Regions from separate parts of the Tumebacillus lipolyticus genome, predicted to be linked through region 2. Evidence: a T-box and tRNA genes for the amino acid it is inferred to sense, from the RefSeq annotation. Region 2 holds a T-box; the other holds one or more tRNA genes.
The links. A T-box is a leader RNA that pairs with one kind of tRNA and senses whether it is charged. The one in region 2 lies ahead of argS (arginine--tRNA ligase), so its partner is inferred to be a tRNA-Arg.

Region 1 (9,130 bases), on a different contig from region 2:
TGCACACGGCGCTGTCTACACGTTCGCAGATGGGAGAGCCGCATTGCTCGCCTCCTATCATCCGAGCCAGCAGAACACGTTTACCGGAAAGCTGACCCAGGAGATGTGGGATGCGGTCTTCCAGACGGCGAGAGAATTGATTGGAGAAAAACGGGAGACAATCAAATCATGACCAAAGGAGCCGTTCCGCGTCGGGACGGTTTTCTTGCGCTCGCATGAGCTGGGAGATCTGCACATAAGGATGAGAGAGGGGCTTGGCAGAAGGGGGGCTGGCGATGGGCAAGCTGTACAGGCCGACGTGGCGGCAGGTCAAAAAACTGGCGTACGCCAACCGCGATCTGCTCTTTTTTAACGGGTTTTTGCTGTTCAAGATCACTGTGGTCCATCTGGAGATCGGCGTCGGCATCGGGTCTCCGCTGCGCTGGTTGGCGTCGCTTGCGCTGCTGTTTGTGCTGTCCGGGCTTGTGGTGCTGTTGCCGCGAGCGGGACGGTTTGTCTCGCTGCTCCTCCTCGATCTGCTGCTCACGGTGCTCTTGCTGGCCGACCTGTTCTTCTACCGCAATTATGATCGCATTCTGCCGATCTCGATGCTCCACGAGGCTGGACAGCTGGGCGATGTGCTCGACTCGCTGCTCAGCATCTTTTCGCTTCGCGATCTGCTGTTGTTTGGCGACTTTTTGTTTTTGATCCCCTTTTTGCTGATGGCGGGCAAAGAGCGGCTCGTCGTCAGTGCGCGCTGGCCGTGGGAGCGCCGGCGGCTCTCGCGGGCGATCCTCGTCGGCAGTGCGGCGCTGCTGCTGGTGCAAGGAACGGTGCTCGCCCTGCGCTTTGGCAAAGGGGCGTTTCAGGAGCTGTACACGAACGAGGCTCTGCTGCGGAACATGGGCATCTTAAACTATCATGCGGTCGATCTGTTCAACTACCTGCGCGATCCGAACACGGAGAAGGTGACAGAAGCGGAAGTCAACCTGCTGAAAACTTGGATGGACTTGCACAGAAAGCAACAGCAGCAGGAGCTGTTCGCCGCGGCGAAGGGGAAGAATCTGATCATCGTGCAGATGGAGGCGTTGCAAGGGTTTCTGATCGGCCGCACCGTCAACGGCCAAGAGGTGACGCCCAACCTCAACCGATTGGTCAACGAATCGCTGTATTTTGACAACTACTTCGCCCAAGTCGGGGTGGGCAACACGTCAGACGCCGAATTTATGACGTTCAATTCGCTCTATCCGCTGGAGGGAAGTGCGGTGTATTCGCTAAAAGCGGACAACCACTACCGCTCTTTGCCGACCCTGCTCAAAGAGCAAGGGTACTCTTCCTATGTGTTTCACAGCTACAAGCAAGATTTTTACAACCGCGCCAACATGTACAAAGCGGAGGGGTTCGATAAGTTTTTCTCCCAAAACTACTTTTCCCAGGAGGATATCATCGGCTGGGGGCCCTCCGATCAGGTTGTCTATCGGCAGGCGCTCGATGTGATCAAACGGTCGTCACAGCCGTTCCTTTCCTTTTTCATCACGCTGTCCGGTCACCACACCTACAAGCTGCCAGATGCAAAAAAAGAGTTGGTCATCCCTCCGCACGCCTACAGCGAGCTGTTTACCGACTATCTGCACGCACAGCATTATGCGGATCGCGCGCTCGGCGAGCTGATCGCCAAGCTCAAAGAGCTCGGGATCATGAACAACTCTTTGTTTGTCGTCTATGGAGACCATTTTGCCAACGGGCTCGACAAAAAGGAGATCGGTCGATTTATGGGCACCGACCGAGAGATCGACAACTATCTCTACCACGAACAGAAGCGCGTACCGCTCTGGCTGCGACTGCCGAGCGGATCGCCCGCTGGGGTCAGACATGTCAGCGGCGGTCAGATGGACCTGCTGCCGACCTTGGCCAATCTGCTCGGGTTGGAGAAGGAGAAGATGTTCTATTTCGGTCAAGACCTGCTCAACGTCGGCGCAGGCGACGGGTTCTCCGCCTTTCGCTTTTACACGCAAGCGGGCACGTATGTCACCGACCGGCTGTTCTACATCGCCAGCCAGGACGGTATTTTTGAGCACGGCGCTTGTCATGATCGAAGCGCCGGCGGCGCACTCCTGCCTGTGCAAACCTGTCAGCCCGGCTGGAAGCGAGCCAAATGGGAGTTCCAGATGTCCGACCTGATCTTGCGCAGCGATGCGTTGCCCCAAATCGCCGGAGAATAATCACAGTTCTGCGCTTCAACAAAAGAACGAGCAAAACGCGACAACTTACTCATTTAAAAAGCGGACAATTCATGCTACATTGGTTTTGACAGTTAGTCAGTTTGTTCTTTGTTTAAACGGGGTGTTGCAACAAATGCAAAAACCGATTAAAACGGAGGGCATGAGTGGTCTCGGGGGAGACAGGGGAGAGACAATCGTATGTATGAATTGGTAGGGAGTTACGATCCGGCGATCGTGGTCTTATCCATTTTGATCGCGGTGTTCGCTTCACACATGGCGCTGAGCTTGGGAGGCCGCGTCACCGTAGCCCGCGGGACGGCGCGCAAGTATTGGTTGGTCGGAGGGGCGACTGCGCTCGGGCTGGGCATCTGGTCGATGCACTTCGTCGCGATGCTCGCCTTTCGTCTGCAGGTGGAGGTGACCTACAACCTGTGGGTGGTCATCCTGTCCGTCTTGCCGGCGATCATCGCATCCTTTCTCGCGCTGTATCTGGTCAGCCGACCGACGCTCGTCTTCAGGCAACTGCTCGGCGGCAGTCTGCTGATGGGTGCGGGGATCTCGACGATGCATTACACCGGGATGTTTGCGATGCAGATGGAAGCGCATCTGCAGTATGATCCACTGCTGCTGGCAGCGTCGGTGCTGATCGCGATCGGCGCTTCTTTTGCTGCCTTGGCGATCATCTTCCGCCTGCGAAACGATCAGAACGGCGGACGAGTGGGTGGGCGCAAGATCGTCAGCTCGCTGGTGATGGGCGGTGCGATCTCCGGCATGCATTACACGGGGATGGCGGCTGCCATCTTTTCGCACAGCGATCAGATGATGGAGCACCCTGACAGCATGATGAACAACATGGTCCTCGCCTACCTGCTCGGCGGAGTTACGCTGTTTTTGCTCGGGGTGGTGGTGATCACCACGATGGTGGACAAGCGTCTGGTCAAGCAGCGGGCGCGACTGAATGAGAGCGAGCGCCGGTACCAGTCTTTGTTCGAAAACAATCCGGACGCGATCTTTACGGTCGATCGACGGGGCTTTTTTGTCGAGGCCAATCCGCAGGCGGAGCAGATGCTCGGCTATACGGAAGCGCAGCTGATGCGAATCAACGTGATGACGTTTGTCGTGCCGGAAGATGTGGAGAAGACCAGAGAGCTGTACCACCGCGTGTTGAACGGGGAGTCGCAAAATGCGGAGATCTCGATCATGCACAAAGCGGGACATCGCGCGGAAATCTTGGTCACGCTGGTGCCGAACCTCGTCGAAGAGGAAGTGAACGGCGTCTTTGCGATCGCGCAGGACATCTCGGAGAAGAAGAAGGCGGAGCGCGCGATGTCGCACATGGCCTACCATGACGATCTGACCGGGCTGCCGAACCGCCGCCTGTCGTTCGACCTGCTGAACAAGGCGCTCGAAGAGGTGGGCGGGGAGCACCATCATGTTGCGATCATGCTGCTCGACATCGACCGCTTCAAAAATTTTAACGATTCGCTCAGCCATACGTTTGGCGATCGACTGATCCGCGCGATCGGCAGGCGGCTGACCACCGCATATGGCGACAGCGTGCTGGTCGCGCGCTTTGGCGGCGATGAGTTCACCCTGCTGTTTCCGAAGCTCAGCTCGATCGACGAGGTGAAAGCGCGGGCGCAGGAGGTGTGCGATCTGATCGACCAGCCGCTCGTGTTGGCCGGCCATGAGGTGCATCTGACCGCATCGGTCGGCGTCGCGCTCTATCCGGGTGAGGCGAACGACGCGGTCGGACTGATTCGCAACGCAGACACGGCGATGTACCGCGCCAAAGAGCATGGCAACACGTTCCGCCTGTACGACCCGTCGATGGACACCAAAGCGTATGAGCGCATGGTGTTGGAGACAGACCTGCGCAAGGCGCTGGAGCGGGAGGAATTTGTGCTGTGGTACCAGCCGCAGATCAACCTGGCGACGATGCGGATCAAAGGGGTGGAAGCGCTGGTGCGCTGGAACCATCCGGAGCTGGGATTGGTGCCGCCGAACAAATTCATCCCGCTCGCCGAGGAGACCGGGCTGATCGTTCCGCTCGGCGAATGGGTGTTGCGAACCGCCTGCCAGACCAACAAGCGCTGGCAGGAGCGAGGACTGCAAAAGCTGCGCATGGGCGTCAACCTGTCGATGCGCCAGTTTCGACGGGACGATCTGTCCGATACGGTCGCCAGCGTCCTGGCGGAGACCGGTCTCGATCCGGCCGACTTGGAGCTTGAGATCACCGAGAGCATGACGATGGATCTGGAGCAGTCGCTGCTCACGCTGCAAAAGCTGAAGGGCTTGGGCATTCAGATCGGGATCGACGATTTTGGCACCGGCTACAGCTCGCTGAGCTATTTGAAAAAATTCCCGATCGATCGGCTGAAGATCGACCGTTCGTTCGTCAGCGACATCGGGGCGGATGAGAACGATTCGGCGATCGTCAACACCATCCTGCTGATGGCGCACAGCTTGCACCTGAAGGTCACCGCCGAAGGGGTGGAGACAGAAGCGCAAAAGGAGTACCTGAAATCGCACGGCTGTGATGATGCGCAAGGCTATCTCTTCTCCCGCCCATTGCCGGAAGGGGAGATCGAGCAGCTGTTGCGCGCGGAGCAGGTCGGGGTGTGAATGAGGGGAACAGCGCCGCCCGCGATGCTTGGCGAACCGCTGCGGGCGGCGGTGAAACGATCATGTGAGCAACGATATCTGATGAAAACGTAGATGATCTCCTATGAAAAATAATCGATTGAATCGCACAAAAAAAGCCTCCACAGATGTGGAGGCTTGCTCTTTATAATCTGGCGCACCCGCAGGGGATCGAACCCCGACCTCAGGTTCCGGAGACCTACGTCCTATCCATTGGACCACGGGTGCATCAACAAGTCTGCGAGACAAAATGTTCCGCAGAGGAACAATTGCTATGATACATCATCACCCAGTAAAAAGCAACTGGGAACTTTCCGCAGCTGCTGGTAAAATGGATGGAGCACCGAATGGAGGGGATCAGAGAATGACTGTATCTCGTGCTCTTACAATAGCAGGAAGCGATTCTGGCGGCGGTGCCGGAATCCAGGCAGACTTGAAAACGTTCACTGTGCTCGGCGTCTACGGCATGAGCGCACTCACCGCCATCACCGCGCAAAACACGCTCGGCGTCCACGGCATTTACAACCTGCCGCTGGAAGCGATCGAAAAGCAGATCGATGCGGTGGCGCAGGACATCGGGATCGACGCGGTCAAGACGGGCATGCTGTCCCAAGTGCCGATCATCGAGACGGTCGCGCGCAAGATCAAAGAAAACAACATTCCCAACCTTGTCGTCGACCCGGTGATGGTCGCCAAAGGCGGCGCCCGCCTGCTCGAACAGGATTCGCAGCAAGCGCTGATCCGGCAGCTGCTGCCGCTGGCTACGGTGATCACGCCGAACCTGCCGGAAGCGGAAGTGCTGACCGGCCGCGACATTCGCACCGTCGAAGAGATGCGAGAGGCGGCCAAGCGCATCCACAGTTTTGGCGTCCGCTATGTGGTGGTCAAAGGCGGTCACCTCGAAGGCGATGCGCTCGACGTTCTGTACGATGGCGAGACGTTTGTGCAGTTCGTCTCTCTGCGCCATCAGACCAAGCATACGCACGGCACCGGCTGCACCTTCTCCGCTGCGATCACCGCTGAGCTGGCCAAAGGTCGCTCCGTGCAAGCGGCGGTGGAGACGGCGAAAGAGTTTATCACCTGCGCGATCCGCGAGACGCTGGGGATCGGAAACGGCCACGGGCCGACCAATCACTGGGCGTACGGGCAGCGCGCGCTACAAAAATGAGCATACGCGATGCGGGGTCTGACCGGACCCCGCTTTTTTATCGTTCGCAATCCTGTGGACGCTCGGTGGGCGGCACCCCGTGATGCTTCGCTTTGGAGCGGGTGGTCACCAGCAGCTGATCGAACACCCCGTGCAGCGAAGGGTGCAGCACCTTGATCCCTTCGGCTGTGATTCCCCCAGGCACCGCCACGCGGCGGATGATGTCCTCAAACTCAAACCCTTCCTCCGTCAGCAACTTCCCCGTACCTCGCGCCATCTCTTTGACCAACTCATCGGCCAGATCGCGGGAGATCCCCCCTTGGCGCACCGCCGCCATCGCAAACTCGCGCAACATCACCGCCAGAAAGGCAGGCCCGCAGGAGGAGAGGTCGGAGCAGACGCGCAGGTCCCCCTCTTCGACGATGATCGGCTTGGAGATCCGCTCCAGCCAGCTATCGACAAAGCGGCGCTCCTCGTGTGACATGCGGCTGCCGTGCATCACCAAGCTGACGCCGGAGAGCGCGACCTGCGTGAGCGAGGGGATCACCTTTGACACGCGACAGGGCAGGAGCGCCTCCATCTCGTCGAGCATCACCGCGCTGTTGATCGAAATAAAATAATGCTGTTCCTGCAAGTAGGGCAGCACTTGCTGTATGACACCCATCGCATCGTTTGGCTTCACGCACAAGAAGACGATCGAAGAGCGGGAAACGGTCTCTTCGGGGGTTGCGGCCGTCTCCACCTGCGGATAGCGAGCGGTGAGGTGGGCCAATTTTTCAGGACTTCGGTTGCAGGCGACGATCTGCAGATCCGAAGAGGGCGTTGATTGGAGAAACGAGCGGATCAACATGCTTCCCATACTTCCTGTACCGATAAATCCAATCCGCAAGGCGGTCTCCTCCTTCAAAATGTCTATACTTGAGCATATTCGAACCCATCATCGGCTGATTCCGATGAATTTTTTCGCAGGTTCGTGGCAAGCTAGAAAAAAGTACCGAACAGCGAAAGGATGATGAGCGATGGAGGAAGAACTCGCAAAGCCCATGCATCTCGTCCGGCACGGAAAACTGGTGTATGAGAACTTGATGCGGCTCGGCAAGTCTGAACCGTGGGTGCGCGAAATGCTCTCCCAATTGCAAATCTATGATGTCAGGGATGTCCGATATGCATTGCTCGACCCGATCGGGCGCGTCCATGTGCTCTACGATTGACAGATCTGGCCGTCGGGTGCGGCTGTCAGGTATGGCTATCAAGTATGAGTGACGGGCGCAGAATGACAAAATCGAGGAATCGCTTTTCCTTTTCTGTTTTGCTACACTGGTAAACAGGAAAACAGCGAAGGGGGCGAGAGAGATGCAGATGGGATTTGGCCTGTGGCAGGAGCAGACGCAGAAGTTGGTCATGACACCTGAACTTCGCCAAGCGATCACCGTCTTGCAGTTCTCATCGCTGGAATTGCTCGACTATCTGGAAAGCGAAACGCAGCAGAATCCGGTGTTGGAGGTGGAGCCCACCTTCGATTGGGCCGAGCTTGCCAAGGAGCTGCGGAACAAGGAGCTCCCGCACGCCTCGTCAGGGTATGCAGGAACTGCGACCGATGAGACGCAGGAAGGGATTCGCCAAGGGGTGACCCTCCACGAGCATCTGGAAAAGCAGTTTCGGCTGTTGCCGCTGCATCAGGAGGTGCTGCGCATCGGCCGCTATCTGATCGGCAACCTCGACAGCAACGGCTACCTCACCCTGTCGCTCGAAGAGTGTGCACAGGCGCTCTCCGTGAGTGCGGAGCGCGTGCTGCAGGCGCTTCAGCACGTGCAGAGCTTGGAGCCGACCGGCGTCGGCGCGCGCAACCTTGCAGAATGCCTCCGCCTGCAGCTGGCGGAGAAGCGCGAGGTGCCCCAAGCGATCTACCTGCTGATCGATCACTATCTCGAAGATGTCGCCCAGGGCAAGATCACGCGGGTGGCCACTCGGCTCGGCGTTTCGCCATCAGATGTGCAGCGAATGGTCGATCTGCTGAAAACGCTCGACCCGAAGCCAGGCCGCATGCACTCGATCGAAACGCCCGCTTACATCATCCCCGATGTGACGGTGGAGCGAGTCGGTCGCGACTATGTGGTCATCGTGAACGAAAGGTCGATGCCGAGGCTTACGATCAACGAGTTCTATCGCAACCTGCTGCTTGCCAAAGGCGATTTGCACAAGGAGACGAAAGACTATATCGCAAGCAAGCTGAGCGGTGCGCTCTGGCTGCTCAAATCGATCGAGCAGCGCCGGCAGACGATCTTCAATGTCACGACGGCGATCGTCGAACTGCAGCGCTCCTTTTTCGAGGAGGGGGTGCGCAGGTTGAAACCGATGACGCTCCGCCATGTGGCAGAAAAGGTCGGGTTGCACGAATCGACCGTCTCCCGCGCCACCACGGGCAAATATGCGCAGACCCCGCGCGGCGTGTTTGAACTGAAATATTTTTTCGGATCGGGCGTGCAGACATCGTCTGGGGAAAGCGCTTCGGCGGAGAGCATCAAGTCGGAGATCAAACGGCTGGTGCAGGAAGAGAATCAGCAGAAGCCGCTCAGCGACCAGAAGCTGGCCGAACTGTTGCAGGAAAAAGGGATCGAGATCGCCAGACGAACGGTCGCCAAATATCGGGAGGAAGAGCACATCCCGTCCTCGTCACAGCGAAAGCGGTATGCAGAGTAGTTGCGAAATGACCAGTCTTTGGATAAAATAAAAGTGAGCAGACTTCGCGTCTGCATTTTTTTCCAAGCTTGTGGGACGTAAAAAGTATACACGGGACATTTTTTGTCCCTTAAAGGAAGATGCAGGAAGGATGAACGCAGTGCCAAACCATCTGCTGGAACTGCAGCAACAGCTGGTCCCCGATCTGATCGAAACGATGAAAAAGCGCTATCGCATCCTCTATCATCTCTCGCTGACCCAGCCGATCGGACGAAGGGCGTTGGCGCAGCAGTTGCAGACGACAGAGCGCATTCTCCGCGCCGAGGTCGATCTGCTGAAAGACGGCGGACTGATCGTCGCCGAGACGGTGGGGATGCACCTGACCGAACGCGGCTTCAACCTGCTTGCACAGCTGGCAGACGTGATCCGCGAGGCGGAAGGGTTGGCGGAGAAGGAGCGC
Region 2 (9,130 bases):
GCCACCAGCTGCAGACGAGCATTTTTCACCGCTTCCTCTTCAGCCAACACCCGCACGTTCGCGTAGAACTTGTTAAACGCTTGGGCGAGATCGATGATCCACTTGCCGAGCGCAGACGGATCGAACTCCTCCCCTGCGCGCTTGATCACGTTCGGGAAGTTGAGCAACAGCGTAACCACCGCCCACGCTTCCGCCCCTTCGAGCGCCCCTGCCGGCAACACCACATCGCTCGACTCCACATAGCCCGCTTTGCGCAGGATCGAGTTGGCGCGCGCATGCGTGTATTGCACATAAGGCCCTGTCTCGCCTTCGAAAGTCAGCATCTCTTCCCACGAGAAGTTGATATCGTTCATCCGGTAGTTTTTCAGGTCGTGGAAGATGATCGCACCGACGCCGACCTGTTCGGCCACCTGGTCTTTGTTTGCCAGATTGGGGTTCTTCTCGGCGATGACCTTTTTCACATCGGCGATCGCCGCTTGCAGCACTTCGTCGAGCAGGATGACCTTGCCTTTGCGGGTGGACATCTTCTTGCCATCTTTGAGCATCATCCCAAACGGGATGTGATGCATCTCTGCCGCCCATCCGTATCCCATCTTCTCCAACACTTTGAACACCTGGCGGAAGTGCAGGCGCTGCTCGTTGCCGACCACATAGAGCGCCTTGGCAAACTGGTAGGTGTCCTGACGATAGAGGGCGGCCGCCAGATCGCGCGTTGCGTACAGGGTTGCACCGTCCGATTTTTTGATCAGGCAAGGCGGCATGTCGTACTCATCCAGTTTGACGACCATCGCGCCCTCATCCTCGACGAGCAGGCCTTTCGCTTCCAGCTCGTTCACGACGCGATCCATCTTGTCGTTGTAAAAAGCCTCGCCATGCAGGGAGTCGAACTTGATGCCCATCAGCGCGTACGTTTTGTTAAACTCCTTCAGCGACTCGTCGCGGAACCATTGCCAGAGCTGCTGCGCCTCTTGATCGCCATCCTCCAGCTTTTTAAACCACTCGCGGCCTTGATCTTCGAGCGACGGGTCTGCTTTCGCTTCATCGTGGAACTGCACGTACAGCTTGAGCAGCTCCGGAATCGGGTTTTGTTGAACGGCCGCTTCGCTGCCCCACTTCTTGTAGGCGACGATCAGCTTGCCAAACTGGGTTCCCCAGTCGCCGAGGTGGTTGATCCGCACCGGCTGGTACCCGATCTTCGCCAACAGGTTGGCCTGCGCGTTGCCGATGACGGTCGAGCGCAGATGGCCCATCGAAAACGGCTTGGCGATGTTCGGGGAGGACAGGTCGATCGTCACATGCGCTCCGCCGCCGATGTCTGCCGATCCATAGCCCGCCTTTTCGGTCAAGATGGTCGCGATCACATCTTTGGCCACCGCCTGCTGATCGAGGAATAAGTTGATGTACGCGCCGACCACCTGCACGCTGCCCACCGGAACGCCTGCCGCTTGCAGGGCGGGAGTCAGTCGCTCGGCAACTTCGCTTGCGATCATCGGCGGCGCTTTGCGCATCGTCTTCGCCAGCTGGAAGCACGGGAACGCCAAGTCGCCCATCTTCAGATCTTTTGGCGTCTCCAGGATCCGCTGTACCGCCTCCACTTCGAGGTCGACCACCTGGGCGATCGTTGCTGCAATCTTGTCTTTGTAGATCATACGAGCCACTCACCTTTTACCAGAATAGTAGTTTCAAATGAAAAAAGCTCTCGTCTCTGTGTAAAGAGACGAGAGCTGTTGCTCCCGCGGTACCACTCTTGTTGCCCATGCATTGCTGATGAGCCAACTTCTGTATCTGCTGTAACGGGCAGAACCGGCACGCCCTACGCAAAAGGTTCAGGCGGCGTCTCCGAGGTGCGCTTCTCCACATGCTTCCCTGTCAGGCTTCCACCCTCCCTGACTCGCTGAAGTTCCACAAGCGGATACTCTCCTCATCGCTGACATTTTCTTAGTCCCTATTATAGCGCCAAGCGATCGATTCGGCAACTCAGCCGACGATGCGAGTGCGGCGCACATAGCGGTTGTACGTTTTGTAAAACAGGGTGACCGTGCCGATCAAGCAGGCGAAGTCATCCACATATCCCACGAGGAGCAGAAAATCGGGGATCAGATCGATCGGCGAGATGATGTAGACGACCCCACCTGCGATCAACAGTTTGTCTCGCACCGGAGTTTGCTTGTCCTTAAACATTCCGACCACATTTTCAAAAAATCCAGGTCCTCTCATCTGTGCCGCACCCTCTCCCATCAATCTTCACCCTCGACTTAAAACACTTTCTCCGCAAAGTCGGAGAGCTTGCGCAGCGATTGGTTATCGATGTCAGCATGCAAGGAGTTGCCGTGCGCATCCATCGTGACGATCGCCGCAAAGCCTTCGACCTGCAGGTGCCACATCGCCTCTGGAATCCCAAACTCCAGGAAGTCGACACCGTTCACCTTTTTCACGCAGCGCGCATAATATTGGGCTGCTCCGCCGATCGCGTTCAGGTAGACCGCACCGTGCTCCTGCAAGCCTTTGAGCGTCTTCGGTCCCATGCCGCCCTTCCCGATCACCGCGCGCAGGCCAAACTTCTTGATGATGTCCGCCTGATACGGCTCTTCGCGGGACGAGGTGGTCGGGCCGGCCGCTTTGACATGCCATTCGCCCTGTTGATCTTTGAGCATGACCGGACCGCAGTGGTAGATCACGCCGCCGCTCAGATCGACCGGGGAGGTGTGCTCCGGCTCGATCATATATTTGTGGAACGCATCGCGGCCAGTGTGCATCTCGCCGTTGATGATCACCACGTCGCCCACCTTCAGATCGCGCACCTGCTCCTCGCTGATCGGCGCTTGCAGCACGACCGTGCGGGTGTCGTCGCTGTCAGTTTCACCCGCATTTTTGGTCAGGTCGAACGCTTCGACCGACTCTTGGAACTGCCACTCTCTGATCTCGCCCGAGCTCGCATCGAGCACCACGCCGAGGCGACGGAACGCCCAGCAGTTGTAGGCGACAGACACGTAGAACGAGGCGGGGAGACGGTTCATCACGCCGATCTTACAGCCGAGCAAGGACACTTTGCCGCCAAACCCCATCGTGCCGACGCCCAGCTGGTTGGCAGTCTCCATCACATACTCTTCCAGCTTGGCGAGCTCCGGAATCGGGTTGACATCATCGGTGCGGCGGAACAGTTGGTCTTTCGCCAGCGTGTAGCCGGAGGTGCGATCGCCGCCGATGCCGACGCCGATAAACCCGGCGGAACAGCCTTGACCTTGTGCCTGATAGACCGCATGCAGAATGCACTTGCGGATCCCGTCGAGGTCGCGGCCCGCTTTGCCCAACCCGTCCAGCTCTGTCGGCAGGGCGTACTGAATGTTTTTGTTCTCACAGCCGCCGCCCTTCAAGATCAGCTGCACTTCAATATCATCTCGTTCCCATTGCTCGAAGTGGATCACCGGGGTGCCCGGGCCTAAGTTGTTGCCCGAGTTTACGCCGGTCAGTGAATCGACCGAGTTCGGGCGCAGTTTCCCCATCTTGGTCGCTTCCTCGATCGCCGCATAGATCTGCTTTTTCATCACGATCTGGTTCGCGCCAACCGGGACGTGCAGGTGGAAGGTCGGCATGCCGGTGTCTTGGCAGATCGGCGCTTCTTCTTCCTGCGCCATCACGATGTTTTCTGCGATCGTGTCCAGCGCGAGGGAGGAACGGTTGCCCATCTCCTCTTCCAGGCGCGCCTTCATCACCGCTTTGCGGACATCGGACGGCAGGTTGGTCGATGTTTCGATGATCAGTTTGAGCATGCTCGCTTGAAATTGTTGCATGTATCTCTAGTCCCCTTTGTCAGGCATTTTCCAGTAAACTCCGCAAGTGTATCCAAACATCTTCATTATAGAAAAGTTCCCTCGATCTTGCAATTTACCAGCAGACCGATACAAAAAAGACCGAGGTTCCCCTCGGTCCAGAACATGCTTATGCGTGCACAGAGATCAGCCGTTCCCCGATCCCGCGGATGTCGCCTGCGCCCATCGTCAGCACCAAGCCTGTGCTGCCCGCGCGCTGTTGCAAAATCCACTCGGTACCTTCCTCCAGCGTGTTGACCAGGTGCACCGTCTTCCCGCGCTCCGCAATCTTTTCGGCGAGCAGGTTGGTCAGCTCTTCCGCCCGGTCGCTCTTCTCGCGAGCAGACTGGTACACTTTGACCAGCATCACTTCATCTGACAGCGTCAGCGCGTCGGCAAACTCGTCGAGAAACGCCATCGTCCGCGAGATGGTGTGCGGTTGAAAGACGGTGAGCAGATGATCCTCCGGGAAGGAGCGCTGCACCGCCCGCAAGGTCGCTTCGATCTCGCTCGGATGGTGTGCGTAATCATCGTAGATCGCCAGTTGCTCCACCTGTCCGAGGTAGTCGAATCGACGATAGACTCCTCCAAATTCTGCGAACGAAGCTCGCACCGCTTCAAACGGAATCTGCAAGATTCGCGAAAGGGCGATGACCGCCAGCACGTTCAGCACGTTGTGCTCGCCGATCGCTCGCACTTCCAGCCTGCCGAGCAGCCGATCGCGCTCCCAGACGTTGAAGGACAACAGCCCCCTGTGTTCGGCAACATCGGTCGCCCAAATATCGTTCGTATCGTTTAAGCCGAAATAGAGCACCTTACCCTTGGAGGAGAGCTTCCTGCAAAGCTCCTGATCCCCCCAAGTGATCAAGACTCCGTCAGAGGGAACTTTGTCCACAAACGTCTGAAACGCCTCAAACACATCGTCGATCCCGGAGAAATAGTCGGGGTGGTCGAAGTCGATGTTGTTGACGATGGCGATCTTCGGGTTGTAATTGAGGAAGCTGCGGCGATACTCGCACGCTTCTGCCACCATAAACCCGTGCCCGAAACGAGCGTTGGAGCCGATGTTATAGTTTTTGCTCCCGATGATGGCGAGCGGATCATGCTTTGCCTGAAGGAGCATGTTGGCGATCATCGAAGTGGTCGTCGTCTTCCCGTGCGTGCCGGAGACGGTGATCGCAGCTTCGTTGTGGCCTTCCATCAGACGACCGAGCATCTGCGGATAGGTCAACACTTCGATTCCGAGCTCTTTCGCTTTTTGAATCTCGATATGATCATCTCCGTACGCCGGAGAATGGCAGACGATATCAGCATGTTGCACGTTCTCGACAGACGGACCAGTGATCTGTGTGATGCCAGCTTGGTGCAACAGTTCATCTGTAAAAAATACCGCGTCCGTGTCCGAACCGGTCACCTCGCAGCCCATGCGTGCGAACACTTGCGCGAGCGCACTTATGCCTGAGCCTTTGATTCCCACGAAGTGGATTTTCTGCATGGACGTACCTCCCAGTATTCTCTCCCAAACGCCAAAAGCATCTTGATGGGGACAACAGTCTTAGTATGGGCAAAAGAGCAAGAAAATGCAATTGTTGATTTATTACATTCATGTGTCTCCCGCGATCAAAAAGGGACGCCCTAGCGGTGTCCCTTCTTTTCTGTAGAAACATCCACCGGTTCAACGTGGATGTGCACATATTCGATCTTTTCCTTGTCGAACAGCAGCTTTTCGATCTGCTCGGTGATATCGTGCGATTCGCCGACCGTCAACCGCTCATCGACGCCGATCACCGCATCGACATATACGTTGCTGCCATAGGTGCGCGCCTTGATATCGACGATCGAGTGCACCTGCGGCACACCTAATATCATATCTTCCAACACTTTCAGATGTGCTTCATCAAACCCATCGGTCAGCGCATGCACCGCTTCTCGAAAGATCTGGTAGGCGGTCTTCAAGATGATCAGGCCGACGAGGACAGCTGCGATCGGATCGAGCCAGTGCCAGCCAAACTGCGCGCCCAAGATGCCGACAAACGCACCGATCGAAACGAACGCGTCAGAGCGGTTATCTGCCGCTGCAGCCAACACCGCCTGCGAGTTGATCCGCTTGCCCAAGCGCCCGTTATACGTTCCGACGATCAGCATCACGCCTGCCGAAAACAGCGCAACCCACATCGAGATCGGATCGGGTACGACAAAGTTGCGGTCGATCATGCTCTGCACCGCATCCCACAGCACGTTGATGCTGACGCCCGCCATGATCAGCGCAGCGATAAAGGTAGCGACCGTCTCCGCTCGGTAGTGGCCATATTTGTGATCATCGTCTGCCGGTTTCCGCGCGATGCGCAGACCGATCAGGACGGCGACAGAGGCGACGATGTCTGTCGAGTTGTTCAGACCATCGGCAAACAGCGCTTTCGAATCGGATGCGTAGCCAACAACCAGCTTTAAAATGGACAGGATCAGATAGGCGATGATGCTGATCCATGCACCACGTTCTCCCTGTTTCATCTTGTCTAGTTTGTCATCCATCGTCCCCGCTCCCATCTCAAAAGACTCTGCATGTAAGATGGTACTCTCCGCACCTCGTTTTAGTCTACAGAAACGTTTTTGGGTGCGGGCAACAATCTCGCGGGGCTTTCGTCCTCCAACTCTCAATGGAGGTCGCCCTCCTCTGAAGCTGGCCAGCCATCATGCTTTCCGACCCCCTCTTGGGTCATCATCTCGCGCAGTTGATCGACCATATACCGCCCGAGCATCTCATACAGCTCTTCGCGCTCCAGCTCCTGAATCATCGCCAGCAGATCGTCCTTTGCCAAGCTCTCTAATATTCCAGAGACGATGATCGCCGCATCTTCTTCATCGCCAACCAGTTGGTCTTTGTAATGGTGATAGAGTTGGTTCACCAGTTTCATCGTCATCCGCTCCGCACCCCTTCCGCGTAAACTTTGCCCGATCTATTGTTTCCCACCGCGATGGAATTCATTTGTATCTGTCTCCCAAAAGCTGCTCACACAAAAGGCGATAGAGCTTCCGCGCTTCCCTTGCTGGAATCTGCTCTACCGCCTCTGCGGGTAACTTTCAGTTGTCAGCTCGATCACTTCTGCACAGTACCTCCTGCATGTTTTTGCGAAAACATCTCATACATCAACATCTCTTGCCGCAGATCCTGCAAGCGGCTTTTCACGCGCTCTCGCTCCACCGCATTTCCAGAGACGATCGCATCGTGCAAGGACATCAGCTCGTAATCAAGTTCGAGCCGCAGCACCGGAATCCTCGCTTCGATCGCTCGGCTCAACAGCGCTTTCTTCACATCTTCACTCGACACATGGATCGGCCTCTCGCAGTCAACTTTGTTTCGTTTACCATTGAGCTCCATCATCAACGTCGCCTCCCCGTCTTTGTGATAGAAGTTTCTTGTCTCCATTATACTCAATTTTCAGACTTTTCGCCATCACCGACCGACCGATTTCAATAAAAAAGGCGGTCTGCAAAAGGATTTCCCCCTCTGCGACCGCTCTTCCTCAGTCTTGGATCACCCGCAGGTCGCCGCTCGACGTATCCACTCGGACGGACGGTCCACCCGTGCCGATCTCCGCGATGAACGAACCTTTTTCCTGACGGGAGATCTGCATCGGAAACTCCACGTTCGCCTCGCCAGAAGAACTGCGGAAATTGAGTTTCATGTACGAATTGCTCGGCAGTCGCACCTCAACATTCCCAGAAGATGTCGAAAGGTCGATATTCTCCTGCAAGGCGCTCATCCCGATGCGAAGCTCACCGGATGTAGAGTTCGCTTTTACCTTCCCAGTCAGATCGCTCATCAGCAGATCGCCAGAGCTACTCTCCGCCTCCAGCGACTCCCCCGTCCACTTGCGCAGTCCGACCTGGCCGGAGGAAGTTTCCGCATACAGCCTGCCGATCAGGTTTTGCAGCTGCATATCGCCAGATGATGTTCTGAATTTGAGCGACTTCCCTTGGATATCTCCCCCCTGGATATCACCAGAGGACGATCTTAGGACGACCGTCTCCGCCTTCAGCCCTTTTGCTTCGATATCGCCCGATGAGGTGGAGACGGCAAGTTCATTGAACACCTTTTCCGGCAGCCGCACATCGAGGCGAAGGTTGCGCTCATTGGTGAAGCCGATCTGAAAGCTCCACTCCCGCTCAACCTCGACCTTGAGCACATCACCGCTCAGCGCGGTGTTCACCTGGTAATCCCCACCGCCAAAACCGCCGTTTTTCACTTGCCCGGTAAAATCGACATGTATTTGATCATCGTTCGACTTGAGCAGGTTCACATCTGTGCTCGAAGTGCTGATCTGCACAGAAGCTACCTTCTCCCCCTCGACCGTCTTGTGCTCATCATAATTGCGCGTTTCCTGATTGAACAAGAACAGGGAGCTGATCACTCCACCCAAGACCAGCACTCCGAGTACAGATGCGACAGCAATCCTTGTAGCTTTCATCTCCGATTCCCCTCCATCCTTCTCTTTCTATTGACGAAAGATTTTACGGAAATCCTTCAAAAAAGTTTCAAAAAAAGAACACCTCTTCAAACTGCCTAGGAAGAGGTGTGAACAGAATGATCGTTTACAGCGAGTTGCGAACGTTTAAACGCCCGCATTGCCAATAGGTGCCCGTGCCGGTGATCGGGTCTGCCCCGGCGCAAAGCTTGCTTTCGATCCCTGCGTTTGAGATGCCAGGATTGGCAGCTCGCACCAGCCCGGCTGCGCCGGCAACCATCGGAGTGGACATCGAGGCGCCCGACATGGTCGTCATGCCCCCGCCCATCTTGGTCGAGAGGATCGAAGTTCCTGGAGCTGCGATGTCAACCCAAGTCCCGTACGTGGTGAAGGAAGCTTTGTTATCTGCACTGTCTGTCGCTGCGACCGAGAAGACGTGGTTGTAGGCGGCCGGATAGTTCTTGGTCGTGCTCGCCGATCCACCAGCCGCCGCCACGATAAATGCGCCTGCGCTCCACGCATTGTCGATCGCCGTCTGGAAGGCGGTGCTTGCGCTCGATCCGCCCAGCGACAACGAGATGATCTGCGCGCCGTTGGTCACCGCCCAGTTCACCCCGCTGATGATGTCAGACGTGTAGCCCGATCCTGCGGCGTTCAACACTTTGACCGGCATGATCTTCGCGTTCCAATCCACCCCCGCACCGTCGATGCTGTTGTTAGTGCTCGCCGCTGCGATCCCGGCTATATGAGTGCCGTGGCCGTTGTCATCGTCGGCGATGCTGTCCCCGTTGACAAAATCATAGCCTGGCACGATCTTCGCGACCAGATCTGGATGATCGAGATCCACCCCGGTGT

Region 1: it encodes a tRNA-Arg, which carries the amino acid that the T-box ahead of argS (arginine--tRNA ligase) is inferred to sense. The anticodon was not compared.

Annotation. Positions count from the first base shown of each region.
Region 1 is NZ_JBHUIO010000011.1:432,210-441,339, reverse strand. It holds gene ACFSOY_RS18395 (uracil-DNA glycosylase) at 1-172, shown strand, start outside; gene ACFSOY_RS18390 (LTA synthase family protein) at 255-2,201, shown strand; gene ACFSOY_RS18385 (EAL domain-containing protein) at 2,400-4,826, shown strand; tRNA gene ACFSOY_RS18380 (tRNA-Arg) at 4,998-5,072, opposite strand; gene thiD (bifunctional hydroxymethylpyrimidine kinase/phosphomethylpyrimidine kinase) at 5,209-6,012, shown strand; gene comER (late competence protein ComER) at 6,050-6,880, opposite strand; gene ACFSOY_RS18365 (YetF domain-containing protein) at 7,011-7,202, shown strand; gene rpoN (RNA polymerase factor sigma-54) at 7,345-8,691, shown strand; gene ACFSOY_RS18355 (sugar-binding transcriptional regulator) at 8,822-9,130, shown strand, end outside.
Region 2 is NZ_JBHUIO010000005.1:310,018-319,147, forward strand. It holds gene argS (arginine--tRNA ligase) at 1-1,649, opposite strand, end outside; T-box leader at 1,711-1,937, opposite strand; gene ACFSOY_RS06765 (YkvA family protein) at 1,978-2,217, opposite strand; gene ACFSOY_RS06770 (fumarate hydratase) at 2,256-3,791, opposite strand; gene murC (UDP-N-acetylmuramate--L-alanine ligase) at 3,940-5,304, opposite strand; gene ACFSOY_RS06780 (cation diffusion facilitator family transporter) at 5,445-6,341, opposite strand; gene ACFSOY_RS06785 (DUF6154 family protein) at 6,464-6,730, opposite strand; gene ACFSOY_RS06790 (hypothetical protein) at 6,907-7,191, opposite strand; gene ACFSOY_RS06795 (DUF4097 family beta strand repeat-containing protein) at 7,334-8,278, opposite strand; gene ACFSOY_RS06800 (S8 family peptidase) at 8,403-9,130, opposite strand, start outside.